Regions from separate parts of the Synechococcus sp. R55.4 genome, predicted to be linked through region 2. Evidence: predicted binding sites of a transcription regulator. Region 2 holds the regulator's gene; each other region holds the start of a gene.
What was found. Region 2 encodes NtcA, which controls nitrogen genes in cyanobacteria. Its sites were predicted from a motif close to GTANCNNNNGNTAC; they were not measured.
Positions count from the first base shown of each region.

Region 1: the regulator NtcA is predicted to act here: its motif matches at 5,784-5,797, upstream of NW842_RS12445 (circularly permuted type 2 ATP-grasp protein).
Region 3: the regulator NtcA is predicted to act here: its motif matches at 4,745-4,758, upstream of NW842_RS13130 (ferredoxin--nitrite reductase).
Region 4: the regulator NtcA is predicted to act here: its motif matches at 807-820, upstream of NW842_RS03410 (P-II family nitrogen regulator).

Region 1 covers NZ_JANSIF010000061.1:696-8,058, reverse strand. The annotation lists gene moaC (cyclic pyranopterin monophosphate synthase MoaC) at 1-526, shown strand, start outside; gene NW842_RS12460 (hypothetical protein) at 520-2,430, shown strand; gene NW842_RS12455 (alpha-E domain-containing protein) at 2,424-3,419, shown strand; gene NW842_RS12450 (gamma carbonic anhydrase family protein) at 3,715-4,245, shown strand; gene NW842_RS12445 (circularly permuted type 2 ATP-grasp protein) at 4,267-5,724, opposite strand; gene NW842_RS12440 (glycosyltransferase family 39 protein) at 5,890-7,363, opposite strand, start outside.
Region 2 covers NZ_JANSIF010000030.1:15,255-22,617, forward strand. The annotation lists gene NW842_RS08405 (hypothetical protein) at 1-118, opposite strand, end outside; gene psbV (photosystem II cytochrome c-550) at 298-840, opposite strand; gene NW842_RS08415 (hypothetical protein) at 1,162-2,049, shown strand; gene NW842_RS08420 (hypothetical protein) at 2,060-3,037, opposite strand; gene NW842_RS08425 (M61 family metallopeptidase) at 3,286-5,082, opposite strand; gene ntcA (global nitrogen regulator NtcA) at 5,372-6,046, shown strand; gene eno (phosphopyruvate hydratase) at 6,285-7,363, shown strand, end outside.
Region 3 covers NZ_JANSIF010000070.1:5,723-13,085, forward strand. The annotation lists gene NW842_RS13115 (nitrate ABC transporter ATP-binding protein) at 1-563, opposite strand, end outside; gene ntrB (nitrate ABC transporter permease) at 636-1,595, opposite strand; gene NW842_RS13125 (CmpA/NrtA family ABC transporter substrate-binding protein) at 1,756-3,078, opposite strand; gene NW842_RS13130 (ferredoxin--nitrite reductase) at 3,140-4,687, opposite strand; gene NW842_RS13135 (RNA-guided endonuclease InsQ/TnpB family protein) at 4,919-6,142, opposite strand; gene NW842_RS13140 (IS607 family transposase) at 6,030-6,623, opposite strand; gene NW842_RS13145 (CAP domain-containing protein) at 6,678-7,363, opposite strand, start outside.
Region 4 covers NZ_JANSIF010000008.1:50,601-57,963, reverse strand. The annotation lists gene NW842_RS03415 (IctB family putative bicarbonate transporter) at 1-729, shown strand, start outside; gene NW842_RS03410 (P-II family nitrogen regulator) at 880-1,218, shown strand; gene NW842_RS03405 (ammonium transporter) at 1,373-2,785, shown strand; gene NW842_RS03400 (ammonium transporter) at 3,100-4,470, shown strand; gene ispD (2-C-methyl-D-erythritol 4-phosphate cytidylyltransferase) at 4,516-5,223, shown strand; gene NW842_RS03390 (DUF559 domain-containing protein) at 5,264-5,623, opposite strand; gene cobM (precorrin-4 C(11)-methyltransferase) at 6,404-7,210, shown strand.

The sequences.
Region 1 (7,363 bases), on a different contig from region 2:
CGCCAGCAGGACAGAGTCCTTTGTTGGGCAAGCCCTCACCCACCTGGACGCCTCTGGCCGAGCACAAATGGTGGAAGTGGGACACAAGCCCATGGTTGCCCGCTTGGCCACTGCCCAAGGACAGGTACGCATGTCAGAAACGACTTTGCAGACCATCTTGGCCGGTCAAGGGCCCAAAGGGAATGTGGTGGAAACAGCCCGGCTGGCCGGGATCATGGCTGCCAAGCGCACCGCTGATCTGATCCCGCTGTGTCATCCTCTCCCCTTGAGCAGCGTCACCGTGGATCTGAATCCGGATCCCCATCTGCCCGGCTTTCTGATCACCGCTACAGTAAAAACCAACGCCCAAACAGGGGTGGAGATGGAGGCTCTGACGGCTGTTTCCGTGGCCGCCCTCACCCTGTACGACATGGCCAAGGCCCTGGAAAAGACGATGGTGATCGAACACATCCGGCTGTTGCGCAAGTATGGGGGGAAGTCTGGGCCCTTCGAGGTAGAGGATCGGGATAACGCCGAGAAATGCTGAAAGCTTTGCAACAACCAGAGAGGGGTGTTGGGCTAGGGTTGTTGGTGGGCATTGGGGTGCTGCTCTGGCCCATGCTGCACCAGGGCTATCCCATGACTCACTCCACTCACTTCAACCTCAGTTGGGCCTTTCAGTATCAACGACAGTTTTTCAGCGGGCAGTTTTACCCCCGCTGGCTGGAGTATTCCAACTTCGGCTACGGCAATCCTACCTTTGCCTTTTACCCCCCTCTGTGCATGGTGGCCCCTCTGCCGTTTCGCCTGCTGGAGCTGGACATGCCCACCTCTTTGGTGGCCAGCATGGGCTTGGCAATGGCGGTCTTCGGGACAGGGCTGTATGCCCTTCTCCGGCAACTCATCCCCTGGGCTCTGGCCCTGGTTTTGGCTCTGGCGGGTATGGCCGGCCCCTATTGGCTGGTGGATATCTATCAACGGGGGGCAATGGGGGAAGTGTGGGCCATTGCTGTCTCCCCCTGGATTTTCTGGGCCTCAGTCCAGGTGATCTGCCGGCCCCAGTCCCTTTGGCCGATTGTGGCCTTAGCCATTAGCTACGGCCTGTTGGCCCTATCTCACTTGCCCACTTTGCTGGTCTTTACGCTAACTTGGCTGCCTCTGCCTTGGGTGCTGGGCCGCTGGGATCCCCTCTGGCCCAGGGTGGGGCGCTGCTACTTGGGGTTTGGGCTGGGGCTGGGGTGGACGGCGTTTTATCTGCTGCCAGCCTTTTGGGATCAGCGCCTCATCCAGGTGGAGTTGGTGAATTTTGTCGAAGAGTACATGCCCCAACATCGCCTGATGCTGAGTGGGCTGACCCGGCTCCAGCCACAACTGACGCAGCACTGGTTTGAGAGCGGCCTGGTGGGGTACTGGATCTGGATGGTGGCCGTTGTCTTGGGTGCTGGGATCCTGGTTTTCTGGGAATGGCTGGCCCGCAGGACAAGGGGGATGACCCCGATCCATTCCGTTCGCGCTAACGAGACGGAGTCCTTTGATGCCTTGGGATCCCATGCTCCCCTGGCCAAAGCGATCCTGCTCTACAGCTTGGGGGCCAGCTTGGTGGCCTTGCTGATGATGACGGATTTGCTGGGTTGGCTCTACGAGTGGATTTTGCCCCTGCGCCGCATTCAGTTTTCTTGGCGCTGGATGGCGGTGACATCAGTAACGGTGCCCTGGCTTTTGGGATCCCTGGCCGCCTGGGGGTGGGGACAAAAGGGCTTGAGGATCCTCTTGATTGTGGGGATAGGTCTGGCCATGGGGATACAAAGCTGGCAGGGCTGGCAGGTCTTGTCCAGAGCCTGGTTTGACCCCCAGACCATCCAAACTTTTCAAGAGCTGTCTGCAGCCAAGCCATTTCCCAATGAGCCCCAGCAGCGACCGGGCATCGCTTTTCTTCACTGGCACTGGATCTTTCCCGATGGGCTGGCGCTGGTGGATGTGCCGGAGTACCGACCTCGCCAAGCAACCCTGCCCATGCCGCCCCCAGAGGTGGATCCGCTGCTGCGGTGGCAAGGCGACATGGTGAACTTTGGACGAGAACAAAGCGATCTGGAGCCACTGTTGGAAGTGGAGCAGTGGCGCTATGGCTACCGTCGTTTTCGGGCCGTTAACCCCACTGCTCAGGATCGATGGGTAGTCCTGCGCACTTTTTACTACCCTGCTTGGCGGGTACAGGTGGATGGTCGCCTCACATCTGCCGAGCACAGCGGAGTGGGGCTGTTGCAGGTGCGGATCCCGCCGGGGGATCATCGCGTGCAGGTGCGCTATCTGGGTACTGCAGCCGAGTGGATGGGGTGGATCTTGACCGGCCTGACGGGGGTGCTGCTGGTGAAGGTGCGGCGGCTGCTCCGCCTGCTGGGTTTGAACGGAGCGCAGAGACAAGACACTCCAGAGGAGGCAACAGCATGCTGAGTCGGGTGGCCGATTCCATCTACTGGCTCAACCGCTACGTGGAGCGCGCCGAGAACATCGCCCGCTTCATCGATGTCAATCTCAACCTCATCCTAGACTTGCCCAGCGGTCCCGCCCAGCAGTGGGATCCCATTGTCTACACCACCGGGGATCAGGAGCTGTTTTACCAGCGTTATGGCCAGGCGACCCAAGAAACGGTCATCCAGTTCCTGGCTTTTGATAGGGATTACCCCAACTCCATCCTTTCCTGTTTGCGGCTGGCGCGGGAAAATGCCCGCTCTGTGCGGGAGGTCATTTCTTCAGAAATGTGGGAGCGGGTCAACCGCTTTTATTTGATGGTCAAAGAAGCGGCTCAGCAAGGCCCCCACCTGAGTCAGCTCCATGATTTCTTCACGGAAGTGAAACTGGCCAGCCACCTATTCGCCGGGGTGATGGATGCCACCATGACCCACGGGGAAGGTTGGCACTTTGGCCAGATTGGCCGTCTTTTGGAGCGGGCGGACAAAACGGCGCGCATTTTGGATGTTAAGTATTTTATTTTGCTGCCCTCTCTGCAGTATGTGGGTACGGCTTTGGATGAGTTGCAGTGGATTGCTTTGCTGAAGTCGGCCAGTGCTTATGAAATGTACCGGAAACACAGCCGCCAGCACCGCATCAATCCCAGAGAGGTGGCCTCTTTCCTGATTTTGGATCGGCAATTTCCCCGCTCCATTCAGTTTTGTCTTATTCACGCAGATCGATCCCTGCACCAGATCACCGGCACCCCAGCCGATACCTGGCGGGATCCCAGCGAGCGAGCTTTGGGCCGCCTGCGTTCTGAGCTGGACTACCTGACCATCGACGACATTATGGAGCAGGGCTTACATGAGTTTCTCGACAAATTGCAGCTACAAATGAACCACGTTGGCGATTGCATCTACGAAACTTTCTTTGCCATTCGCCCCTTGCAACCGTCTGAATCCTCTCCCCTGCTGCAACGGCAGGCTTAGCTAAAATCCCTCACCCCTAGCCCCTCTCCTACAAGAGTTAGAAATTAATCTAACGAACGCTTCCACAGCTATCGACAATGAGCCAAATGTGTTGCTTATATCTCATTGCTATTGTGCAATGGATTGACAATGGTGAAACAGGAGCAAAGGGACGGGTTGATTTTCTGGATCCCTGGCTCCTCTCTTTTTCTGGGACTGGAGGCGGCGCGGAGCGCTGGGGCAGGTCTGGAATTGCCGCACCCCCGGTAGCAGTAGGATTGGGGAAATAGAAGCCGTTGCCAAGGGCGTTTGGAAAGTGGGGTTAGAGCAGCAGCCGAGAGGGATCGACCAGGCAGCCTTTATTGCCGCCAATGCCACACTGATCGGCGATGTCCAACTTGCGGAAGCGGTGAGCATTTGGTACGGGGCTATCCTGCGGGGGGATCTCTCGCCCATTGTCATTGGCCGCCGCAGCAATATCCAAGATGGAGCCATTCTGCACGGGGATCCCGGACAGCCGACCCTGATTGGCGAGGAAGTGACCGTAGGCCATCGAGCGGTCATCCACAGTGCCCACATCGAGGGGGGATGTCTGATCGGGATTGGGGCCGTTCTCTTGAGCGGGGTCACCATCGGGGCGGGCAGCATGGTGGGAGCTGGAGCGGTGGTCACCCGGTCTGTGCCACCTCGCTCTTTGGCGGCGGGGATCCCGGCTAAGGTTATCCGCACCCTCACCGAGGAAGAGGTCAAGCAACTGCGCCTTCACGCCCAGCACTACGTGGATTTGGCGCTTCAACATGCCAGCCGCTTTGGCCGGTGGAGCAGAGGTTCGGGCGAGCGGCTCTGAACCTATTTTGCAAGCCGTCTCTCAACAGCCGGGATCCGCGCAGAGCACCCAGGTATCTTTGCTGCCGCCCCCCTGGGAGGAGTTCACCACCAGAGATCCCTTCTTGAGGGCGACGCGGGTCAGCCCCCCTGGGTGAACGTAGATCTCTTTGCCGTAGAGGATATAGGGCCGCAAGTCCACATGACAGGGTTCTAGACGGGGGCCTTCTCCCCGATCCACCAAGGTGGGCACGCGAGAAAGGCACAGGGTGGGTTGGGCGATGTAGTTGCGCGGCTGGGCGCGGATTTTCTCAGCAAAAGCAGACCGCTCTGCCGGTGTAGCCTGGGATCCCATCAGCATGCCATAGCCGCCTGACTCGTTGGCTGCCTTCACCACCAGCTTGTCCAGGTTTTCCAGTACGTACGCCTGATCCTTAGGATCCCAGCAGAGGTAGGTGGGCACGTTGGGCAAAATGGCTTCCTCTCCCAGATAGTAGCGGATCATCTGGGGCACATAGGCGTAGATCACCTTGTCGTCCGCCACCCCCGTTCCCAAAGCGTTGGCGATCGCCAGCCGCCCCGACCGGTAGACCTCAAACAGGCCGGGTACCCCCAAGAGGGAATCAGGGCGAAAAGCAAGGGGATCGATGAAGTCGTCGTCGATGCGGCGGTAGATCACATCCACCCGCTGCAGCCCTTTGGTGGTGCGCATTTGCAAATAGCCATCGGCCACCACCAGATCCCGCCCTTCCACCAGCTCCACCCCCATCTGCTGGGCGAGGAAAGAATGCTCGAAGTAGGCGGAGTTGTAGATGCCGGGGGTGAGCACCACCACCGTTGGGTTGGCTAGGTGCGGCACCAGGTTAAGCAGAGTATCCAACAAATGGCTAGGGTAGTCGTCCACCGGGCGGATCCCCATGGTGTTGAACAGGGAGGGAAAGGTGCTTTTCATCACCCGCCGATTTTCCAGCACGTAGGAGATTCCCGACGGACAGCGCAGGTTGTCTTCCAGCACGTACCAAGTTCCGTCCCGATCCCGCACCAGGTCGGTGCCGGTGACGTGGCACCAAATTCTCCCCGGCGGGTTGAGCCCCACACAGGGCCGCAGAAATCCCTTGGCCGTTTCGATCAGCTCGGCAGGGATCACCCTATCCTTGAGGATTTTCTGGTCGTGATAAACATCGTCGATGAACAGGTTGAGGGCGTGGATGCGCTGCTTGAGACCCTTCTCCAGCCGCTGCCACTCGGAAGCCGAGACGATGCGGGGAATGATGTCAAAGGGGAAAATTCGCTCTGTGCCCTGGCTATCGCCATAGACGTTGAAGGTCACCCCCATCTGAAAGAGGGCCGCCTGTGCTGCCGCTTGCCGCTGCTGCAGTTCCCCTTCTTCCAGAGAATGAATGCGCTCAATCAGCGGGATCGCCTCAGGACGGGGCTGGTTACGCCCCAAAAACAGCTCGTCGTAAAACCCCTCGCCCGGGTCGTAGGCATCAAAACGCACGTCTGGGATCCCTGGAACGCTATCTTCTTCTACTGTTGGGGGCTCTGGATCTGCATAGTGTGCTTTCAGCTACTTTTAGCCTGGTAAAAAGAAAGGACTCCGTCCCGCTGACGCGAAAGGACTCCGTCCCGCGAACAGTGGGTTGGCCAAACCAGGGGGGGAGCTCTAGGGATCCGCCACCTCAAAGGCCCATAGCCCCCGCTCGGCAGGGATCCGGTGCAACCGTCCGCTGGGAAAACGCCGTTGCAGTTCTGCCCCTTGCTGATCCCATACCCACTCGTTCATGAACAGGGTAAACGGTGGCTCCAGCGCCTGGATGGGCAACACCTCAGGGGAAAACACCGCTACCTTTTGTTCCCGTCCGGCAAAAAATTGGATCCAGCTTTGCCAATAGTGGGGTTCCCCCCAGCCGAAATAGGGGTAGGCAGCGCTGGCGGCCAGATAGAAGCGGTAGTCGGGATCCCCTTGGCGAGCTGCCACATAGCGCCCGGTAGCCCCCACATCATTGCCCTGCGTCCAGCCTTTGTGGACAAAGTCTCCAAAAATGGCCAGGTTCCACCCCCCAATCAGCAGGATTGCCCCCGCCATCGCCGCCGCCGGCAGCCAACTCCCGGCCCGGGATCCCCAGCGTTCCAGGAGACCTGCCAGCACTTGGATCCCTTCCAAGGTTAGATAGGCTACAAAGGGCAGGATCACCAGCAGGCGGGTGTAGTTGGGGGCTTTGGTGATGGCCAAGCTAAACAGCAGGTAGAGAAATAGGAAGCTGCCGATACAGAGCCAGTCGTGGGGCTGGCTGCGCTTCTTGAAAAGGCGGTAGAGGCCGGATCCCAGCCCCAGCCAGATCAAAGCCCCCGTCAAGGGATCCACAAAAGCGTGGCCATAGTTGGGATAGATGTAGCCTCGGTCGTGTTGGCTGCGGTCGTTGAACATGCTGAGGCCGTTGAAGATGTTGCGCCAGACCGCCTCCTCTGGCGTAGCCGCATTCACCCACATCTGTTGTAACGCCCGCCCTTCCGGGAAAAAGAGAAATTGTTGGCGAGAGTACTCGGCGCTCACCGCAGGTGCTGTGACCGTGGCCACCAGAATGGGCCCAGCCACCAGAAAAAAGCCCAGCGCCGCGGGCACCGTCAGCTTAGCCAGGACCCAGAGGGGATTAGCTTGCTTGTTTTCTCCTCGGAGATCCTCCCGGCCCAGGAGCAGGTACAGAACTCCAAACAGCAACCCCAGCAGGATCACCACCCGCCCCGGCAAATAGCCGTAGAGGGAGAAAGCCGCCGCTCCTCCCCCCAGATAGAGCAACAGGGGATTTTTTTCCCGCACGCCCTTGAGGAGCAAGGCCAGGGCCGCACACTCCACCAGCACAATCAGGTTTTCCCGCATGGCCATGCGGCTGATGCCCAGCAAGGCGTGGTTGGATCCCAAGAGGGCCGCCCCCGCCAAAGCCAGCCGGGATCCCCAAAATGCCCGAAAAAACCCGTAGGCCACCAGAATGGTGACGACCCCGAAGGCGGCATGTACCGTGCGCACATTGAGCAGCGTGACTCCCCCCATCAGCCGCGTCAGGCCGCCGAAGAGGCTGAACATGAAGCGGGGGAAATAGAAATACTCCGGCATCAGCCCAAAGATATCGGGATAGCGC
Region 2 (7,363 bases):
GAAAACGATTTTTGACATCCTTGACATACTCCCCTGCCCAAAGGCAGGAGATTCTGGTTCCTGGCTCTGCGACAGCACTTACCGTGTTGGGCTGCCCCTCTACGACAGCGGTGCTCATCTCCCCAGGCATTCCCCCTTGCGGGGCAGTTCCCTAAACCCAGTTTTCTTGGTAAGGATGAATGCGAGCCGCCACCGGACTGGCCAGCCCCAGCCACAACAAGGCCAGGATCCCGACCTAGGCCTAGAGGCGAGACGGGATCCGCCATCTCATAGGCAACTTCTGATCCAGATGCGGCATTAGAGATAGGCTGATAGGTCGCTGTGGCTTTCGCTCTTGGTACCACCCCAGCCGGGAACGGTCTTGGCCTGCACCAGAATGTAGCCCGCAATCAGCTTCAGATCCTCGTCGGTGAGGTTGCGCAGACGTGGATACTCACTGGTGAGCTGGGTGTTGGGGTGATACTCCAACAGAGACTCTACCCCGTCATAGGTGACTGGATTCTTGATGTAATCCACAATCGCCAGCACATTATCCCGTGGGGGAGTTGCCCCCTCCAGATCCGAAAGCTTCAAGCTCACATCCGGGTTGGGATAGGTCTGGCCGCCCACATGGCACTGGGCGCATGCGGTGTTGAATAGCTTCTTCCCTTTGGCCAACTGGGCTTCGGTAAAGGTAATAGACTCAGTTGGCGACAGAGCCACCGCAGGAATATCCTTAGCTGCAAACACTGGAGCCAGACCCCAGCCAAACCCAGCCATCAACGCAGCCAACAGCAGGACAAGCAACCGACGACGCGCTGGCGCAAACACCTTCTGAAAAGAAAAAGCTTTGCTAAACATGGTTCTCCGTAGATCAGCCTAGAAAGAGGAGAGGTGGGCTCCACTCCAGCCACAAACCCGACAACAGGATCAAGAATAGACCATTAAGAGATCATTTGCAGATGGGATCCGGGATAGTTTTCCAATGGTTCCATTTGCCTTTGGTGTTAAGTTTGATTACGGAGCTATGGCCTGTTGGGAGTCTGTTGGCCGAGAGCTGACTTGGCCACAGCCCAGTCGAGAGAACTGAGCAGGTAATGAGCAGGTAATATAGAGCTTGGCTTGCTTGCCTGGCAACCTCAGAGCAGGAGAATACGGCAGACTCCGTTCCAGGTTTTCCCCATGTCCTCTATCCGATTCCAGCCGTTGCGGGTGGCTTTCACCTGTGCGGATCCCAGTCAAGTGCAAATGCCCGTTGCCGATTTGCTGGCGGCCTTGCCGGCCTCACCGCTTCTGACCTACACAGACCCGGAAGCAGCGGACTTGCGGGTAGAGCTGTTGCCCGATGCCACTTATCACTTTTACCGGCGGGGGGAAGAGGTGGCTCTGGCGGCCTTCCGGATCCCGGTGAAGAAGCTACTGGCCCTGCCTCGCAAGCTGGTGCGGCTGTTGGAGCACGTGGCTGCTTTTGGTAATCTTTTGAACCTGCAACCTGCCAGCGATGCGCTGAGCAGCATCTTGGAAGTGGAATTTCTCCAACTGGAAACCCCGGCCAGCAGCTCTGCCCCTGCCGAAGTGAGCCCTCTGCCGCGGGATCCCCAAGGGAAAGTGCAAATCCAAGCAGGCCGCAACCTGGCCATTGCCTTGAGAAACAGAGCCCCCACTCCAGTGCATGTTTATGTCACCGTCTTTGACGAGCGGCGGTACAGCGTGGATTTGGTTTACCCCTATCAACCAGATCTGCCTGCCCGTTTACGCCCCAACGAGAGCCTGCTGATTGGCTCTGGCCCCCGCTACCTGCTGCAGATGCAGCTGCCAGAAGGAACAGACGTAGCGGTGGATCGCTTCAAAATCTGGGTCAGCAGCACCAGCATGCAGCCAGGCATTATGGTGATGCCCCCTCTGGGGCAACGGCTGGAACCTCCCACAGAAGATCCCTACGGGGCCGGATCCCGCCTGGATCGGGAAGTCCGGCTGGCCATTCTGGGCAAAGCAGGCAGCACTCCCATGCCAGCTTTTGCCGAGGATCCCTGGTGGTGTATGGAACAAGCTGTCAAGATTGTAGCCTAGCTAGCTTTTGTCAGGTGCTCTTTCGGACATGACTTTTCAGAATTTTGATAAAGGTCGGCTCAACATCGTCAACGCCGATTACTGACAGCTTATAACTGGAAGACAGGCTAATTTTCTTATCCTGATCAACATCAGTCAAGACTACAAAAGCCTGATTCTGCTGAAGACCAAGCCTGGAAGCCAACCAAGAGTACTTGTCTATACTTTCATAATAATCACCCGTTTTGGATTCTACCCAGTAAAACTTATCATTGACATAAAAGAATAAATCTATTTCAAAATCATTTCCATTCGGCAAAGTAACTTGAGTATTCATGATGTAAGAAAAACTGATCTTTTTGCCTTGCTGACTGGCAATCTTTACTAGCTTTTCTTTGACATATCGCTCCAGCCATCCTCCTGATAGAAAGTTCAATGCATTTGGGTCTCTGCTCGGCTTTGCTTCTAAAATAAATCTAGGAGACTTCAAATAATGGTACTCCTCCAAGAAGGCGATACTACAGAGCATATTCGCAAGTTGGCAACTATCTGATACTACCTGGTTTGGCTCGTCTTTCAGAATCAGGGAGAAAGCCTCTCCTTCGTTCATGTTTGACTTTATCGACTTGTAGAGTTTTCTAATTGAATAATATCTATCTCCCATAAAGTTGGATATCTGATTTAGCTTGCTGTTCAGTTTGCTACCAACCCTACTTGCTTCCTTGGTTTCCAAGCTTTTAATTCTTATTCCTTTAGACCACAGAAATAAAGCTAACCTCAACTTCAACTTATCACGGCTGATATGATCAATGACTTCCTGGGAACTTTCCTCAAGCGCTTTGACAACAGCAACTTCTTGTGAGTCCCAACTTACTGCTTGATTTGTCGCTCGAGGAAGCTCAAGCCTTTGAAGATTAGGCTGTAGTTCCTGATGAATGTCTTCCGCTCTTTCCACTCGGCTGGCCAAGATGGTTCTCTGTTCATTCGGATGCCTGTCACGTTGAGACATACCTGTAGATGAGGAGATAACTTTTGTAGTTTCTCGCTTCCATCTCCTTGACCTAAGCCTAACTCCTATCAAGATGCCGATGGCTATTCCAACTAACAAAGCTAAAATTAAATCCATTGGATTTAGTCCCGATCTTTGTCGTCGTTACCTTTGGCTTGAGTTGACTAGACTACCCGCTTGTCTCAACATGATAGGGGGAGGTGAGCGAATTTTCAAGTGGAGGGGGCTTGCCCCTGACCGCAGAGAAGCTAGGTGCGAATGAGGGATCCCAGCCAGCCTTGCTGAAGAGCTTCTTGAGTAGGAGTCAGTTCAGGCAATACCTCCAACCTATAGACATCAGGCCGAGGGGGATCCAACGGGATCCAGAAATGTTTCAACTGATCGGCTTGAAAAACGCTCAAACAAATGATCTGGTGGGGCTGATAGGCCGTCAAGCGTTCCGCCAAGTTGGCAGCGCTCACCCTGAACCCATCCAGGGCCACCAGCTCATCGCCGGCCCAGATGCCCGCTTTTTGCGCCGGGGATCCCATCTCTACTGCGCTGATGCGATTGCCCTCGCCGTTGAAATTGAGGCCCAGGTATGGGATGGGGTTGGGGCGGCTGAAGTGGGCTTTAAGGGTGAGGCCAAAGGGGTGTAGGTAAGTGTTGTAGTCTAGCTCTTCCGTGCCTTCCACATAGGCGGAGAAAAACCGGCCAAGATCGGCACCGGCTGCCCGCTCAAACGCCTCCCGCAAGTCTTGGTCGCTGTAGCCCTTCTCTGACCGACCAAAGCGCTGCCACAGATCCTGCAAAGCCGTATCCAGGGATCCCTGACCGCCGGAAAGGTGGCGAATGTGCAGATCCAGCAGCCAACAGACCAAAGCCCCCTTTAAGTAATAAGAAACCTGGCTGTTGAGGGTGTTTTCGTGGGGGCGGTAGAGTTTGATCCAGGTGTCGAAGCTGGACTCCCGCAGCGATTGCACGGCCCGGCCCGGAGTACGCTGCAAGCGACCAATCTGTTCGGAAAGAATCTTCAAGAAATCGCCGGCACTGAGGATCCCTGCCCTCAATAAGATGACGTTTTCGTAATAGCTGGTCGCCCCCTCACAAAACCACAGACATTCCAGATAGTTTTCTTGGTTGTAATCGATCTTTTCCAATGCCAGAGGACGCAGACGCTTGACATTCCAGGCATGAAACAACTCGTGGGCCATCAGAGCCAAAAACCGACGATAGGACTCTGGCTGATGCAGCTCCAGCCCAGAGTAAAGAAGGGTGGTGCTGTACTTGTGCTCAAGGCCACCAAATCCTCCCGGCGACAAATGCACGATAAACCAGTAACGGTCATAGGGTAGCCCACCAAAAAATGCGGCTGTGGTTTCGACAATGGCCTTGGCATCGGCAACGGCCCGATCGACATCCAGAGTGCCCGACCCCCAAACCACAAGGTAATGGGGGATCCCTTCCACCTCAAACGATTGCACTCGATGTGGACCCACCTCCACCGGGCTATCCACCAGCTCGTCATAGTCCTCTGCCACAAAAGACTGGCCGGAAGTGGGATCCTCAGAAGGAGAGGTCAAGGGCCGCAAACTGGTGGCGATGTGCCAATCCGGCTTGGGGGGGATCACCGTCAAAGTGTAGGGTTCCCGCTCGCGACCGGGCACGTAGAGGAAGAGCGCTGCCCCGTTGAAATAGGCGTGGGTCAAATCCAGATGGTTTGTGCGCACCGTCAGCTCATAGGCATAGACCCGATAGCACACCTTCACAGCAGAAGAACCCGGCGGATCGATTTGCCAGGTATTCTTATCCACCTTCCGCCAGGCCAAAGGGATCCCTTGCTCGGTTGCCGCCTGAAACTCCTGTACATGACGGGCATACTCCCGCACCAAGTAGGATCCCGGCGTCCACACCGGCAGTCGCAGCCGCAAAGGCACCTCTGGATCCACCTCTTGGATCTGCAGTTCCACCTCCAGCAGGTGATTGGCCGGATCCGGCATCCGCACTGTGAAATGCTGGCGGCTCAGTTGAGAAGGTGCAGCAACAACAGCCTCCGGGCTCCCCATAGATAGATAGAATGTTCCAACCCACTCCACTCTCTACCGCCAAGGGCCGACGCAACCCCCAGCGACAATGGCTCCTATCCTAACCTCTGCCTTTGGCTGGAGAGCAGCAACGAGACTTAAAAATGTAGCGCGTGCTACAAAGATACCTAGGCAGAACCTTCTACTTTAGGGTAAATCTTGGTATCCTCGTAGATTCTGAAGTCAATGGGTTGCAACCTAGCCTAATGCTTCTAGATTGATCTTAGTAGGTTGATCTTAGGTATAAACTGACCTTAAAAGGTTGATGAGTATGGCGGTGGCCGTAGCGGAAAAATCTCTGATCACAGCCTTCAAGCAATTGGGAGGCCCTCACCATCCTCCGGTTATCGAAACGTTTGAGCGCGGGAAGACCATTTTTTTTCCAGGGGATCCGGCGGAGCGGGTTTACTTTTTGGTAAAGGGAGCCGTTAAGCTCTCGCGGGTCTACGAAATGGGAGAGGAAATCACCGTTGCCCTCCTGCGGGAAAACAGCATCTTCGGCGTGCTCTCCTTTATCACGGGACAGCGCTCCGACCGCTTTTATCACTCGGTGGCTTTTACACCTACCGAGTTACTCTCTCTGCCGATCGAGCAGGTGGAAAAATCCTTGCAGGAGAACGCCGAACTGGCCATGTTGCTGGTTAAAAGCCTGTCGTCTCGTATCTTGCAAACGGAGATGATGATCGAGACGCTGGCTCATCGCGACATGGGATCCCGTCTGGTCAGCTTTTTGTTGATTCTCTGTCGCGATTTCGGGGTGCCTGGCCCAGATGGGGTCACCATCGATCTCAAGCTGTCTCACCAGGCCATTGCCGAGGCCATTGGCTCAACCCGCGTCACCATCACCCGCCTGTTGGGAGAGCTGCGCAAGAAGAAGTACATCTCCATTCACAAGAAGAAGATCACCGTACACGACCCGATGCGGCTGAGCCATCGCTTTGCCTAGAAGGAAGAGGAGAACACCTCCTGAGTAGCACCTTGCCCAGGCAAACCCCGCTCGACGGCTAGTTGAAGCTCTGGCCGGCCTATGTTCAATCTACTGCTGCAGCCTTGAAGAATCTCTGTGCCCGAAGGACAGACTTAAAGTTTTCTGGAAGCTGACCGGATCGCGGGCAAGAATCTACTAGTCTATGGGGGGATCTGGCTTTGGCCAGAGCTATCTAGCCAATTGCTGAGGTGTAACTGTGGAAACGGCCATCGAGTGGATTACCGCCCATGAGATCCTCGACTCGCGAGGGCGTCCCACCCTAGAAGCCCTGGTGGGTCTAGCCAATGGGGCGACGGGCTTGGCGCAGGTTCCCAGCGGCGCTTCGACCGGTACCTTTGAGGCCCATGAGCTGCGGGACGGGGATCCCAAACGCTACGGCGGTAAGGGTGTGCTGAGGGCGGTGGAAAACATCCTTGGCCCCATCCAGTCGGAGCTGCAGGGAGAAGATGCCCTCAACCAAGCCCGTATTGACCAGTTGCTGATCGACCTGGACGGCACCCCCAACAAGTCCCGCCTGGGGGCCAACGCTATTTTGGCAGTTTCTCTGGCGACAGCCAAAGCGGCTGCGGAAGCAGTGGGCTTGCCTCTTTACAAATACCTGGGGGGGCCCTTTGCCAACCTGCTGCCGGTGCCGCTGATGAACGTGCTCAACGGCGGCGCCCACGCCGACAACAACGTCGATATTCAAGAATTTATGCTTGTGCCCATTGGAGCGGCCAGCTTTCGCGAGGCGCTGCGCTACGGGGCTGAGGTGTTTGCGGTACTAAAACAAGTGCTGCAGCAGAAGGGGCTGTCCACCGGTGTGGGGGATGAAGGGGGGTTTGCTCCTGATCTCGACTCCAATGCGGCGGCTTTGGATCTGCTGATGACGGCTATTGAACAGGCAGGCTACAAACCGGGAGCAGATATCGCCTTGGCCTTGGATGTGGCCGCCAACGAGCTGCTGCAGGATGGGCAATATCACTTTGAGGGCAAAGCCCACAGCGCGGCTGATATGGTGGCTTACTACCAGCAACTGCTGGCCAACTATCCCATCCTTTCCATTGAAGATGGGCTAGCGGAAGAAGACTGGGCCGGTTGGCAAGCCATGACCGCTCAACTGGGATCCCGGGTACAGCTGGTGGGAGATGACCTGTTTGTAACCAACCTGACCCGCCTGCAAAAGGGTATCGACAGCGCCGCCGCCAACGCCATTTTGATCAAGCCCAACCAAATCGGCACCCTGACGGAGACCGTCTCGGCCATCCAATTGGCAGTTCAAGCCGGCTTTCGCAC
Region 3 (7,363 bases), on a different contig from region 2:
TGGGCAATCTCCATCAGTTGCTCCTGCAGGTTGCCGCGCGTCAAGGCATCCAGAGCGCCAAAGGGCTCATCCAACAGCAGCACCCGCGGACGGATGGCCAAAGCCCGGGCAATGGCTACCCGCTGTTTCATCCCTCCTGACAGATGGGCCGGTCGCTTGTCGGCTGCCCCCTGCAACCCCACACGGCGAATGTGTTCTGCTACAATCCGGTCCCGCTCCGCTTTGGGAAGGGATCCCAGCACCTCGTCCACGGCCAGGGCAATGTTCTCCCGCACGGTCAGCCAGGGCAGCAGGGAATAGTTCTGAAACACCACCATGCGATCTGGGCCGGGATCTGTAACTTGTCGGCCCTCCAGGAGAATGCCCCCTCGGGAAGGCTTTTCCAGGCCAGCAATGATGTTGAGCAGGGTCGATTTGCCACAGCCAGAGTGGCCAATTAGCGAGACAAATTCCCCTTTTTGGATCTCCAGGTGGATGTCTTTCAGGACAGGATAGACCTCTCCGTTGTCGAGGAGAAATTCCTTGTCGACATGATCCACTTCAATGTAAGGCTGGGTCTTCATGATTCCCCTGAGATGATTTCTGAGAGCATGGAGAAATTGTCAGCAACCAATCTAAAACTCGGCCAATCTCATTTAGCGATCCTCAGCCACCACCAGCGAGCCAATCCAAGCCGTGATGCGATCCAGCAGAAGACCCACCATCCCGACATAGATCAAAGCCAGAATGATTTCGCTGATGCGGGAGCTATTCCAGGCATCCCAGATGAAAAATCCAATGCCCACACCGCCAATCAACATTTCCGCTGCCACAATGGCCAGCCAAGACAAGCCCACCCCAATGCGCAAGCCGGTAAAAATATAGGGCACAGTTGCCGGGAAAACGATTTTGAAAAAGTACTTCCAGCCGGACATGCGCACAATTCTGGCCACGTTGCGGTAGTCCTGTGGGATCTGCTGTACGCCGACAACGGTGTTGATCAAAATGGGCCAGAGGGCCGTAATGAAGATTACAAAAATGGCGGAAGGGTTGGCATCTCGAAAGGCAGCCAAAGAAATCGGCAGCCAGGCCAAAGGCGGCACCGTGCGCAGCACCTGAAAAATGGGATCCAAAGCCTCGTACAGCCAGCGATTGACCCCGATGATCATGCCGCCCACAACCCCCACCAAGCCGGCCAGGGCAAACCCAATGAACACCCGCCGCAAGCTGGCCCAAATTTGCCAGAACAGCCCTTTGGCATTGCCGCCATAGTCAAAAAAGGGATCTTTAATAAGGGGATCCCAGGTGTCCTGCCAAACCTGGAGAGGGGTGGGCAAGTTGGCTCCGGGGCGGCTATAGGCAATTTGCCAGAGAACGAGCACTATTAAAATGGCCGTGGTGGGCAAAAGAACGCGGCGCAGCACTTGGTGGATTTGGACTCGCTGCCTCCAAGCAGAAGAAGATGCAGAGCTGGCCGGGGAGTGGAGCCCGGCATTGGACTGAAGAACAAAGCCTGGGCTGGTTTTCAGCAGCCAGTGGCCTAGGCCAACCAGTAGGGGAAGCAGGATCCGAAAGAGGTGGTAGCCCAACTGTAGGGCAGAGTGGAAAATCCTCATGGCTTGCTGGGAGTAAGGTTGAAGTCAACTTAAGAGGATCCCAAGAGAGAAGGGGTTTCAGTTGAACACTCTTTGTGGGGATTCGGGGATCCCTTCTCTCCTGGGCAGAGGGCTTGCAAGGGTTTTTGCAACTTGCTCTGGAAGAATTGAGAAGATCAGGCTAGGCCAGCTTCTTAATCGCCAATTTCTCCAGGTAGGCGGCAGGATTTTCGGGATCGAACTGCACCCCGTCGAAGAAGGTTTCCACTCCTCGGGAAGGGCTGGGGGGAATGGCCGCCTCCTGGCCAATGGCTTTGGCAGCTTCTCGCCAGAGTTCTTCCCGATTCACCCGCTCCACCAAGGCTTTGGTATCGGTGTCGGCAGGTAGGTAACCCCAGCGAATGTTTTCGGTCAAAAACCAGAGATCGTGGCTCTTGAAGGGGTAGGAAGCGTAGTTCTGCCAGAACTTCATCAGGTGGGGGCTGTTTTCAACGACCTTGCCGGTGCCGTAGTCAAAAGTGCCCCGAGAACGGCCCAAGATATCGGGCACAGGCACCCCCAGCCAGCGGCGGTCGCCGATGATGCGACACATCTCCTCTTTGTTTTCCATCTGGTCGCACCAGATCTGGGCTTCTAGCACCGCTTTCAACAGGGCAAGGGTGGCTTTCGGGTGCGCATCCACCCAGTCGGCCCGCAGGGCAAAGGCCTTTTCCGGGTGGCCGTTCCACAGCTCGCCGGTGGTGAGGGCACTATACCCCTCTTTTTGGTTCACCAGCTGGGCATTCCAAGGCTCGCCCACACAGAGGGCTTCCATGGTTCTGGATTTCATATTGGCCACCATCTGCGGCGGCGGCACCACAATGACGGAGACGTCGCTAGTGGGATCGATCCCGCCTGCGGCCAGCCAGTAGCGCATCCATAGGTCGTGGGTGCCACCAGGGAAGGTCATCGCGCATTTGGGATCTTTGCCGGCAGCTCGAAGCTCGGCAAACTTGGCCTTGAGGGGGGAACTATCCAGGCCGATTTGCAAATCCCGATATTGGTTGGAAATGCTGATGCCCTGACCGTCCAGATTGAGACGGGCCAAAATGTACATAGGCACCGGCTTGCCATCGGTAACTTTGCCGGTGGTGATGAGGTAGGGCATGGGGGTGAGGATGTGTGCCCCATCGATGCCGCCGGCGGCGGATCCCAGCACCAAGTTGTCGCGGGTGGTGCCCCAAGAGGCCTGCTTGACCACCTCTACGTCCTTCATGCCGTACTTGTCAAAGAACCCCTTTTCTTTGGCGATGATCAGGGGGGCCGCGTCGGTTAGAGCGATGAACCCCAGCTTGGCGCTGGTGGTTTCGGGAGTATCGGCCTGCGCCACCCAGTAGCCTTTGCCCAAGGATTGCGATTGGGCGCGCGGGATCCCAGCCGTGGCCGCCCCAGCCGTGAGAGCAGCCACCCCGGCCAAAAATTGCCGACGGGAGACGGGAGAGGAAGTGCTGAACAGCTTAGACATCGAAACCTCCAAGATTTACAACGACGAAGAAAGAAAAACTTTCAGGACGGCAACAGAACCGCTAGCGGGTTACCAAAACAGAAGCCTGGGCGGCGGACGGATGCTGACGCGGCCTGGCCCCAAAGTGCTCCCTGAGCAACTCCACCAAGACCGGCTTGAGGTCTTCGCAAGGGATCCCTTTGCGCACGCATTCGCCCAGCTTGGCGTCTTTGCCCACCTCTCCCCCCATGTAGATGTCCACGGCCTCCACCACCCTGCCGTCCTTGCGAGCAGTGGTGCCCATAAGGCCGATATCGGCTACTTGGGGTTGGCCGCAGGAGTTGGGGCAGCCCGTCCAGTGGATGCGCACCGTTTGGGGGATCTCCAGCTCCGCCTCCAGCTCCTCCATCAAGGCCACAGCCCGGTTTTTGGTCTCGATAAGGGCAAAGTTGCAGAACTGGTTGCCCGTACAGGACACCAACCCCCGCTGCAAGGGCCCTGGGTTGGGGGAGAACTTCTTCAAGAGCGGCTCTTTGAGGAGCGGGGCCACTCGGGAGTCGGGCACATTGGGGATGAGCACGTTCTGCTCCACCGTCAGCCGCAGCTCTCCGGAGCCGTACACCTCCGCCAAGCGGGCCAGCTCCATCATCTCCAGGGCGTTGAGCCGCCCCACCGGCACATGCAGGCCGACAAAGTTGAGGCCCGGCTGCTTCTGGGCATGCACCCCCAGCAGATCCCGCTTGTGCCAGACCACCTCATCTTTTTCCGCTGCCCTGGGCAGAGGGTGGCCTATCTGGCGCTCCACAGCCGCCCGGAACTTCTCTAGGCCCCACTCGTCAATGAGCCACATCAGCCGTGCCTTTTGTCGGTTGGCCCGCAGGCCGTGATCCCGGTAGACCAGCAGCACCGCCTCGCACAGGGGAACTACATCCCGGGGATCCACCCAGACATCCAGGCCAATTGCCTCGGCGCAGCGGCGAGCCGAGAAAAAGCCGCCCACCAGGACGTTGAAGCCCAGCTTGCCCTCTTTGAAGGCAGGTACAAAGGCCAGGTCGTTGATCTCCGCATGCACGGAGTTGTCGCGACAACCGCAGATGGCGATGTTGAACTTGCGCGGCAGGTTGCTGAAGGAAGGGTTGCCCTCGCCGTTGTTGGTGATCATGTCCTGCACCTTGCGAGTGAGGCCGCGCACGTCGATCAGCTCGTCCGGGTCAATACCGGCCAGAGGGGATCCCGTGATGTTGCGCACGTTATCCATGCCCGACTGGATGCTGGTCAGGCCCACCTCCTTGAGTTGCCGCAGAACCTGAGGCATGTCCTCAATGGGAATGCCCCGCAGTTGCAGGTTTTGCCGAGTGGTGATGTCGGCTACGCCCTGTTCTCCATAGGGGTGGATGATTGCGCCCAACATCCGCATTTGGCCGCTGGTTAGGATCCCATTGGGCAGGCGCAGCCGCAGCATGAACTGACCTGGGGTGCGCTTGCGAAAGAAGATCCCCAGCCACTTGAGGCGGTGATCCCGGTCGTCTTCAGGAATGTTCTCCCAACCCATCCGGGCAAACGCCTCCAGCTCGGCCTTGACCGCCAGCCCATCCTTTTCGCTTTTGAGGCGTTCAAATTGGTTCGCCATGATCGCTGCCGTGGGGTGAACACTGGCTACCCTAGCGATGACGAACCGTTAACTTTGGTATTGGCAGTTACACTTTGTAACAGGTTATGTAGTTTTGTCATTCTCGAATTGCGCTTTATGCATAAAGTCAGGCTTCCAGGAGCAGCAGACCCCTCTTTCCCCTTTGGGAAAGGGGCTGGGGGTGAGGAAAAGCTAGTTGAGACGGTTGAAAGAGTTGAAAGGCTGATACATTTACGCTGAACACTGCTGAGCATTACTGCTCAACGGTGAAGCGATAGCATTCTGTCCGTTTCCGTTCGCGTCAGCGGGACGGAGTCCGAACAGAAAGGCGGTATCCCGCAAAGCTCTGAGCATGACGCCCAGAGCGCCTTGCCAATCTCGTGGTAGCCTATGGTTGCACTTTGGGCATCTAAACACCTTTGCGCCACCCAACTTGGTGTGGATGTGCCCGCACTTGGTACAGGTTTTGCTGGTGTACGCCTCCGATACTTCCACGACAACCACGTTTTTCTTCTTGGCTTGAAACTTCAGGAACTGCTTGAACCGATAGTGCGCCCAGGTGAGCATCGCCCTTGCTGTCTTGCTACCAAACTTCCTCCCCGCCTTGGCAACCATCTTGGCTGACTCGAAAGTGGGGAGGAATATCAATCGGTAGTTATCCGTTAGGAACGCCGCTACCTTGCGATGGCACTCGTCCACCAAGTCCCTGATGCGTTCCCGCAGACGAAACGCCGCTTGCCGCATTCGCCTACGCTTGAGTCTCGGTGCTTTACTCAGCCTGGACTGCAGATCGTCTAGGTGGTAGCACAGCCGAGTGATTCTGCCGAAGTCTCCCCTGGCAATATCTACAAAACCTGCCCCATCAAACCCTGTAAAGAAACTTCTTACCCCAGGGTCAAGCGCAACAACCCCCTTTGCTAACGAACACTGCTCGTTCACGGGCTCAGGGAAGATGGCATACCATCTGTCTTTCACCCGCGTTAGCTCGGTTCCGCGTGCCCATTCTCTGGGCATCTCCTCGGATGCACGGAACGCCAAACCTCGGGTGAGTTTCGGATGCCACGTTCCATTGCGAAAGTTGCCGGCGTTGAACTGCAGCGTATGCGACCTGTCCCGCACACTGCGAAACCTCGCGTCTTTGCTTCGGTGAAACGCCAGCCACGCCTCGACGACCGCGTTCTGCTTGATGTGGCAGGGGGCGTCCTTTACCCACTCGGGCAGGTCGGAATGCAGGATGATGTCCCGCAGCTTTCTGGCCGTTTTTGGGGCACCATGCTGACGCTGATAGGCAATCGCTTGGTTGTAGCAGTACCGGCACGCCGCTTGCCAATGCTTCCAAACCTTAGCCAGCGCCGGCTCCGGATAAATCCGTATCTTTCTCGATTGCAGCCCGATATTTTCTGAGTCCGTAGAGCCGACTGCTGAAGCAGTGCAGGACGGTGAGGATATCCTCAACCAGTTCCTGTTGGGGAGAGAGGTGATCGTCATCGAGAACCAAGACTTCGCACCCGTATTGACGGCAGTACCACTCAACGAACTCAAATCCAAACCGGCAGAGTCGATCCCTGTGAGCGACCACAATTGTTCCGACATCTCCCGCACGAACTCGTTCCAATAAGGCAAGGAACTTCGGTCTTTTGAAGTCGAGACCGCCGCCAATCTCTCCGACCACTTCGGCTCCAGGATAGAGGTTAACCAGTCTTGCAATCTGTCTCTCCAAGTCTGGCTTCTGCCCTCGGCTGCTAACTCGGGCATACAAAACGACTCGTTTGGCTTTCTTTGGCGTTTTGATGTAGCTGTCGAGGTCATACCTTCTCGCCCTACCAGATGGAGTACGTATTGCTTTGATCCAGCCCTTCTGTTCCCATCGCCTCAAAGTGTGGAGACACACCCCAAAATAATCCGCCGCTTCTCTCGGTTTTACATACCTAGCCATACCAAGCAGCCATACTGAACATACTGTACATTATTTTCAGTATAGTCCAGCGTATCATTGACTAGAGTCATGCTCCATCTGCCAGAGCAGACGGGGCGGGATCCCCAGCCCTTCGGTGAGGGGTGCGGGCCGTTGGGAAGTTTGGGGATCGCAGTCGTAGAGAGCGGTGGTGTAGCGGTAGCTGCGGGGGGGGCCACCGTTGAGGCGAATGCCGCTAATTTCAAAGGTGTAGTTGCGATTGGGCTGGATCGAACCCACGGAGTAGGTCAAAGTTTCCAGGCCAAAGGCGGGATCCCCCACGCGGAGATCTCCAACAGGCACCGGCTCGCCGCTGAGGGCATCGGTGATGCGGACTTGGGCTTGGCTGAGATCAGCCTTGCCGCCACGGCTGGGCACCGAGAAAGACCAGCGGTAGGCAGACAGGGGCTGGCCGGAAAACCCTTCTAGGCGGTAGAGGTAGCCGTCTTTCTCCGGGAAGGCGATGAACTCTGGATCTGGCACCGACTCGTCAAAACCGAAGATCCAGTTGGCGTTGGCCTGGGTCACCCGTCCAGCCCGTGGGTCAAAGACAATGCCGTAGGCCCCCTGGGCGTACTGAGGATACAGGTTCCAGCGGCGATGCCCCACATCCACAAAGTTTTCTCGACCTGGCTCGGCAAAATAGATGTCCACCTGCCGCGCCAACACCCGGCCTGGATCGGGGCCGTTCAGCTCTAGGATGGGCCCAACCGCCAGGTTGC
Region 4 (7,363 bases), on a different contig from region 2:
TTTACGACGGCGGTGAACCTGATTTGCCTGTTGCTCACCTACAGTCGTGGCGCCTGGATTGGGGGGCTGGCCATGCTCACCCTGATGGCCGTGCTGTTGGCACAGTGGCATTCTGTCGATTTGCCAGCCCGCTGGCGGCGTTGGGCCTTGCCGGCCCTGTTGGGCGGAGGGGGGGCTGCTCTGTTGCTCGGAATCCTGACGGTACGCCCTCTGCGGCTGCGGGTGCAGAGCCTTTTTTGGGGGCGGCTAGACACCAGCAACAACTTTCGGATCAACGTCTGGGCGGCGGTGCTGGAGATGATCCGCGACTTTCCCATCTTGGGGATCGGCCCCGGCAATGTCGCCTTTAACCGCGTCTACCCCCTTTACCAACGAGGCAACTTCAGCGCCCTCGGAGCCTATTCGGTGCCTCTGCAGCTCACCGTGGAGACTGGCTTCATCGGCTCCTTAACTTTCGCCTGGTTCCTCTTGGTGCTCTGGGATCACGGCTGGAGATGCTGGAAAACTTTGCTCAACTTGCGGGATCCGCAGGGTCTATGGGTGGCAGCAGGCTTGGCCGCTTGCACCGGCATGATGGCCCACGGCTTGGTGGATACCATCTGGTATCGTCCCCAGGTACAAATGCTGTGGTGGCTTGCGGTAGCGCTTATTACAGCCAGCTTGGCCTCTCTCAGCCCTCAGCCGCTTACAGATGCTGGTGAGACGCCAGTGGGGACTTCCTCCCGTTAAGGTAGCTTAAGCTTGGCCTTCCGGTCTTGACGGGAGCAAATCCAGAGTGGTAAGCATCTTCAGTAGGAGATAAAAATGTATCTGTTTTTACAATTTGCAGGTGTCAGTAGTGTTAGAAATTAGCGGAATTGTCCGGGGTGCAGGAGGCAAATGAAAAAAATCGAGGCCGTAATCCGGCCATTCAAGTTGGATGAGGTCAAAATTGCTTTGGTCAATGCCGGAATTGTCGGCATGACTGTAAGTGAAGTGCGGGGCTTTGGTCGCCAAAAGGGACAAACCGAGCGTTATCGGGGATCCGAGTACACGGTAGAGTTCCTACAAAAGCTGAAAGTGGAGATCGTGGTTGAAGATGACCTGGTGGATACGGTGGTGGAGAAGCTGATTGCAGCGGCTCGCACCGGCGAAATCGGGGATGGCAAGATTTTCATCAGCCCCGTCGAAAAAACCATCCGCATCCGAACTGGCGAGCTCAACCAAGATGCCCTATGAGAAGGGATCACGTTCAGGGTTTGGGTTGCCCGGCCTGAGCCTCGTGTGAGTTTGCTTCATGTCTCTTTTGCTGTATATCTGATGAGGTGTTCTTGCCCTACTTTTCGGGTAATGTGTTGCGAGAAGTACTGTCACTTTAGGTGAGTCGAAAAGCATGAGTACGACAATGATCCAAAAGCTCAAGAGCCAGGTGCCCCAGTGGCTTTGGCGACCGGCCAAGTGGAGTCTGACTGCCGCTCTAATGGCTGCGCTGGTTTTTCTATTCGGCCAGGGAACTGCCTTTGCTCAAGAGGCCGAGGAAGTTCAGAAACACGCTGACGTTGTTTGGACGATCGTGTCGGCGGCCTTGGTGTTCTTCATGCAGGCAGGGTTCGCCATGGTGGAGACGGGCTTTACCCGCGCCAAGAATGCCGCCAACATCATGATGAAGAACTTGATGGACTTCTGCATGGGCTGTTGCGCCTTCTGGTTCATCGGGTTTGGCCTCATGTTCGGCAAAAGTGCTGGCTTCTTCGGCACTGACTGGTTTGCTTTTGGCTGGCAGCAGGCTTACGAGGCAGATGGCTGGCCCTTTACTTTCTTTGTCTTCCAGATGGTGTTTGCCGCTACCGCCGCCACCATTGTTTCCGGAGCGATGGCAGAGCGCACCAAGTTCTTGGCCTACTTGATCTACTCCATCGTTATTTCTGGGCTAATCTACCCCATCTCTGGGGGTTGGGCCTGGAACGGGCTGTTCGGCGACTACAACGGCGGCACAGCCGGCTGGCTGGAAAATCTGGGCTACATCGACTACGCCGGGTCGGGGGTGGTGCATTTGGTAGGGGGCGCTGCGGCCTTGGCAGGTGCGATCGCGCTTGGCCCTCGCATTGGCAAGTACGGCCCCAATGGAGAGCCGCGGGCTATTCCCGGCCACAACCTGCCGCTGGGGATGTTGGGGGTGTTTATCCTCGCCTTGGGCTGGATCGGGTTTAATGCCGGTTCCACCACTGCAGCCTCTGTCGATATTGGCTGGATTGCCATGAATACGCTGCTGGCAGCTTCGGCTGGAGCAATTGGGGCGATGTTCACCTCTTGGGTTCATTTTGGCAAGCCGGATATGACCTTTGCCGCCAACGGTGTCCTGGCCGGCTTGGTGGGGATCACTGCCCCTTGCGATAGCGTCCATCCTTTGGGTGCTCTGATCATCGGCTCGGTGGCCGGGATTCTGGTGGTGATTTCGGTGGTGATCCTGGATACGGTGCTGAAAATTGATGACCCGGTGGGCGCGATTTCGGTACACGGCACCTGTGGTATCTGGGGGGTGTTGGCAGCAGGGATCCCCTTCTTTGCCAATGCCAACTATGCTGAAGAGGTCACCTGGGCCCAATTTGGGGTACAAGTGGTGGGCGCTCTGGCCTACTTCCTCTGGCCCTTTATTACCTGCTTGATCCTGTTCTTTATCCTCAAGGCTGTAACCGGCCTGCGCACCAGCGCCGAGGAAGAGATCGCCGGTTTGGATGTGGGCGAGCATGGCAACGTGGCCTACCCCGACTTCGTTACTGCTGCCACCGATTCGGAGCAATCTTGAGCCGTTGTGCTCGGTCTGACCTGGGGTTGCCGGATCGGAGCATTGCTGAACTGAGCATCAAATGAGCATCAAAAGGGAGGGTCAGGGCTGGCCCTCTCTTTTATGGCTTGCTGATGTATTTGGTGGCATTGGTGTAGGTGGTTACGGGTAGGAGGGGAGAAATAGCTCAAAATCGAGGTGTGGGACTTGGAATCGAGATGAAAAGTCAGATAGGTGAGACTGTTTTCTCTCGTCTTCGGCAGGGGATCCTTTTGGGTTTGAGGACAGAGGGGAAAGTCCTGCTGGGGGTTGGAGCTTTGCTGGGGTTGGGAAGTTTGGTTGCCCCGCCTGCTCTGGCCCAGACGGATCTCACGGCTCTGGAACAGGCTCTCCCACCCGAGGCTTGGGCTGAGCTACAAACCTTACTGAAAACTCAGCAATACCATGCCGACATCGTCTGGACAACGGTGGCCGGGGCGCTGGTGTTTTTCATGCAGGCGGGCTTTGCCATGGTGGAGGCGGGCTTCACGCGGGCTAAAAATGCTACCAACATTGTCCTGAAGAACCTGATGGACTTCTGCTTCGGGGCCTGCGCTTTTTGGTTTTTGGGGTTTGGGCTGATGTTCGGATCCCATGTGGCCGGTTTTTTGGGCACCAACTGGTTTTTTTTCAACTGGCAACAGGGAGCTGAAGCCGGCAGTCAAAACGATGCTTGGCCTTTCACGTTCTTCTGTTTCCAACTGGTGTTTGCCGCCACCGCTGCCACCATTGTCTCCGGGGCAATGGCGGAACGCACCCGCTTTTTGGCTTATTTGATTTACTCCATCGTCATCTCTGGGGCGATCTACCCGATTTCCGGGGGCTGGGCCTGGAATGGCCTGTTTGCCGACTACAACGGTGGTACAGCCGGCTGGCTGGAAAACCTGGGCTACATTGACTTTGCCGGGTCGGGGGTGGTGCACTTGGTGGGTGGGGCTGCAGCTTTTGCGGGAACTTTGGTGTTGGGGCCGCGCTTGGGCAAGTATGGTCCCAATGGGGAGCCGCGGGCTATTCCCGGGCATAGCTTACCCTTGGGCATGTTGGGGGCGTTGATCCTGTGGCTGGGCTGGATTGGCTTTAATGCCGGCTCTACAACGGCAGCGATTCCTGATATTGGCTGGATTGCTTTCAATACCTATTTGGCCGGGGCGGCAGGAGCCATCGGCGCTCTCTGTACTTCCTGGGCCATTTTTACCAAGCCGGACATGACGTTTGCAGCCAATGGGACACTGGCGGGGCTGGTGGGCATTACTGCTCCTTGCAACACTGTTCATCCTTTGGGGGCAATCCTTATCGGCTCGGTGGCCGGGGTGTTGGTGGTGTTGTCGGTGCTGTTTATCGAGGGCACCTTGAAGGTGGATGACCCGGTGGGGGCGGTGTCGGTACATGGGGTGTGCGGCGCTTGGGGGGTCATTGCTGCAGGGATCCCGTGGTTTGCCCATGCGGAAGCGGGGGTGACTTGGGCGGTGTTGCCGGTACAGATTCTGGGGGTTATTGCCCTGGGAGGATGGTCTTTTATCTGTTGTCTGGCTTTGTTTTTGATTTTGAAGGGCACCATCGGTCTGCGCGTCTCGGCAGAAGAAGAGTTGGCCGGCTTGGATATTGGCGAGCACGGCAACATTGCCTACCCTGACTTTGTCACTGCTTCGGGAGAGTTGGAAGGTTGAGTTGAGCAGTACACTGGGATCCGGTTGGATGCACTTTTGGATCCCATGCACCTTCTGATCCCGGCGGCTGGCAGCGGCAAGCGAATGGGAGCTGCGGTCAATAAGCTGTTGCTGCCGCTCTTGGGTCAGCCGATTTTGGCTTGGACGTTGCAGGCTGCGGATCGAGCCAGCTCCATCGAGTGGATCGGCATTCTCTCCCAACCCGGCGATTGGCCGGCCATCGAGCAGATCCTGGCGGCAATGGATCTGTCCACGCCGGTGCAGCTTTTACAAGGGGGGGCGACGCGGCAGGAGTCGGTTTGCAAGGGGGTTGAGTATCTCTATGGGTGGGGGACGGTGGAACGGGTGCTGATTCACGATGGGGCCCGCTGCCTGGCTACCCCTGAGTTGTTCGATCGCTGCAGTGCCGCTCTGCAGCAGGTGGATGGTCTCATCGCAGGGATCCCTGTTAAAGACACGATTAAAGTGACAGAGACCGGCCCCAACGGGATCCAAATCCAATCGACGCCGGAGCGCAGCAGGCTGTGGGCAGCGCAAACCCCGCAAGGATTTCGCCTGTCGTTGCTGTGGCAAGCCCATCAGGAGGCTCTGGCCCAAGGTTGGCAAGTGACCGATGACGCAGCTCTGTTTGAGAAGCTGGGCTGGCCGGTTTACATCGTGGAAGGGGAGGAGACCAATTTGAAGCTAACCACCCCCCTGGATGTGTTGCTGGCCGCACAAATCCTGCAGCAGCGTCTCGGACCAGCGCGTTAGCTCAATTCAATCCCGGTAGGGCCAGTCTCAACCTTGGGAATTAAAAGTAGGAAGGAGGAAATCTAGGTTCACTAAGAGCACTTTGATCACCCCATCTCTTGTGGTCCGTTGGAAATGAAAATGATAAGTCTGGCTGTTTAGAATCTAATGCACCCAAGACACCTGAAACCAAGCAAAAGATGAGATTAATGCACTTTTCACTTTCTTCATAAACTTGCCGTTCTGAGAACCGAACTACAACCCAGCCTCTATCCGCTAGATAAGCATCACGCTTACTTTGCTTAGGATCATTCACAGTATGGGCTGGCCTACACAGATTACCTTCAAGAAACCATGGCTCATCAATTTCAATGTCAATGAGTAAAACGAGTGATCTTTTTCCATCTCTAGATACCTGCATTGCGATATCAGGGGTATAGCACCGGACACTAGACTGCTCTATGCACCAGCACCAGTTGCCCATGCCGATTGCAGCTTGCCCATCAAAGGCTGGGGTAGCTCGGGTAGATTTGGCCTAACAGGGCGTTCCGGCATTCGAGGTAGTTCAGGTTCCGTTGGGCGCTCCGGCATCTGTGGCGGCTCAGGCTCCAGCGGACGGGCAGGCATCTGCGGCGGCTCAGGCTCCGGCGGGCGAGGTGGGAGATCTGGCCCCCTCAGGAGGAGAGCAATCGGCTGGGGTAAAACAACGTAGGGATAATAGTCTTTCCGAACGTACCTTAAGATCGAATACAAATGCCTACCTTGGACTTCCATGTTCTTAGCTTGAGCTTTCAGGTGAGCTTTCTAGAAGTCTCGCATTGCACTTCGTTGCGCTTTACCGAGAGATTTAGGTCTAAAGTCATTTTCTTGACCCTGACAGCTTTCAAGGCTGCCCTAGGGCTTTGCCAGAGGTTCAGAGTGATTAACCGCTTTGCTCGCGTCAGCGGGCTGTGGTCTCCAAACCCAGATGTCGGCATCGCCATTGAAGCGCAGTTCCAAAGTCTGTACTCTAAGCTGATTGATACTCTTCTTATTTGTCAAGACTTGTTTTTTGTCAAGACTTGTTTGTAAAGACTTTAGAAAAGGGATCTTCAAAAAAAGAGACCTTCGAATCCCCTCATGGACGGAGTGATTAGCTCTATCCTCTCTGAAGTGGTTCCCTGCTGCTAGGATGCACGCTGCTGGGGTAGGAAGAGACCGAATGAGCGAACAGACTGTGCCCTATTGGCCCGTCCACATTGTCGGCGCCGGCCCCGGGGATCCGGAGCTGATTACCCTGCGGGGGCAAAGACTGCTGGCGGAAGCCGATGTAGTGTTCTACACAGGTTCTTTGGTGCCAGAGGGAGTGCTGGCCCATTGTCGCCCTGGGGTTGAGGCCATTGACACCCGCTCCTTCACGCTGGAAACGCTGCTGCCGCAAATTGTGGAACGGGTCAAGGCGGGGCTGCGGGTGGTGCGGCTGCAGGATGGGGATCCCTGCCTTTACGGCGCTCTGCACGAGCTGCTGATCCGGCTGGCGGAGGCAGGGATCCCTTTTGAGATCGTGCCGGGAGTAAGCGCCTTTCAATTGGCAGCCGCCCGTTTGCAGGTGGAGTTGACCATACCCAAGTTGGTACAGACGATTATCCTCACCCGCGCCAGCGGTCGCACCCAGGTACCGGAAGCAGAAGCCCTGGCCAGTCTGGCAGCCCACCGCGCCTCTTTGTGTCTATATCTGAGCGCCCGCCACGTAGAACAAGCGCAGGCAGATCTGCTGGCTCACTACCCCGCCGATACCCCGGTTGCCGTTTGTTATCGCTTGGGTTGGCCGGACGAACAGATCTGGCTGGGATCCCTGGCCGAGATGGCCGCCCTCACCCGGCAAGCCGACTTAGAACGCACAGTGCTCTATCTCGTCAGCCCTGCCTTGAAAGGCTTGTCAAGCTCCAGATCTGCCCGCTCGCGGCTCTACAGCCCTGACCACACCCACCTTTTCCGTCGCAAAATGGGCCGGCAGCCCCGTTTGTAACAGGCTCTTTCAGTATATTGACGGACTCCGGCAGATTGAGCACAATGAGGCAGCGAGATGAAGTCAGAGGCCTTGACTTCTGGCCACAAGGTACTCAGCTTTGCCGAGAGAAGTGGAGCCCTTTTGAATTGGAGTTGTTGCAAGACTACTTTT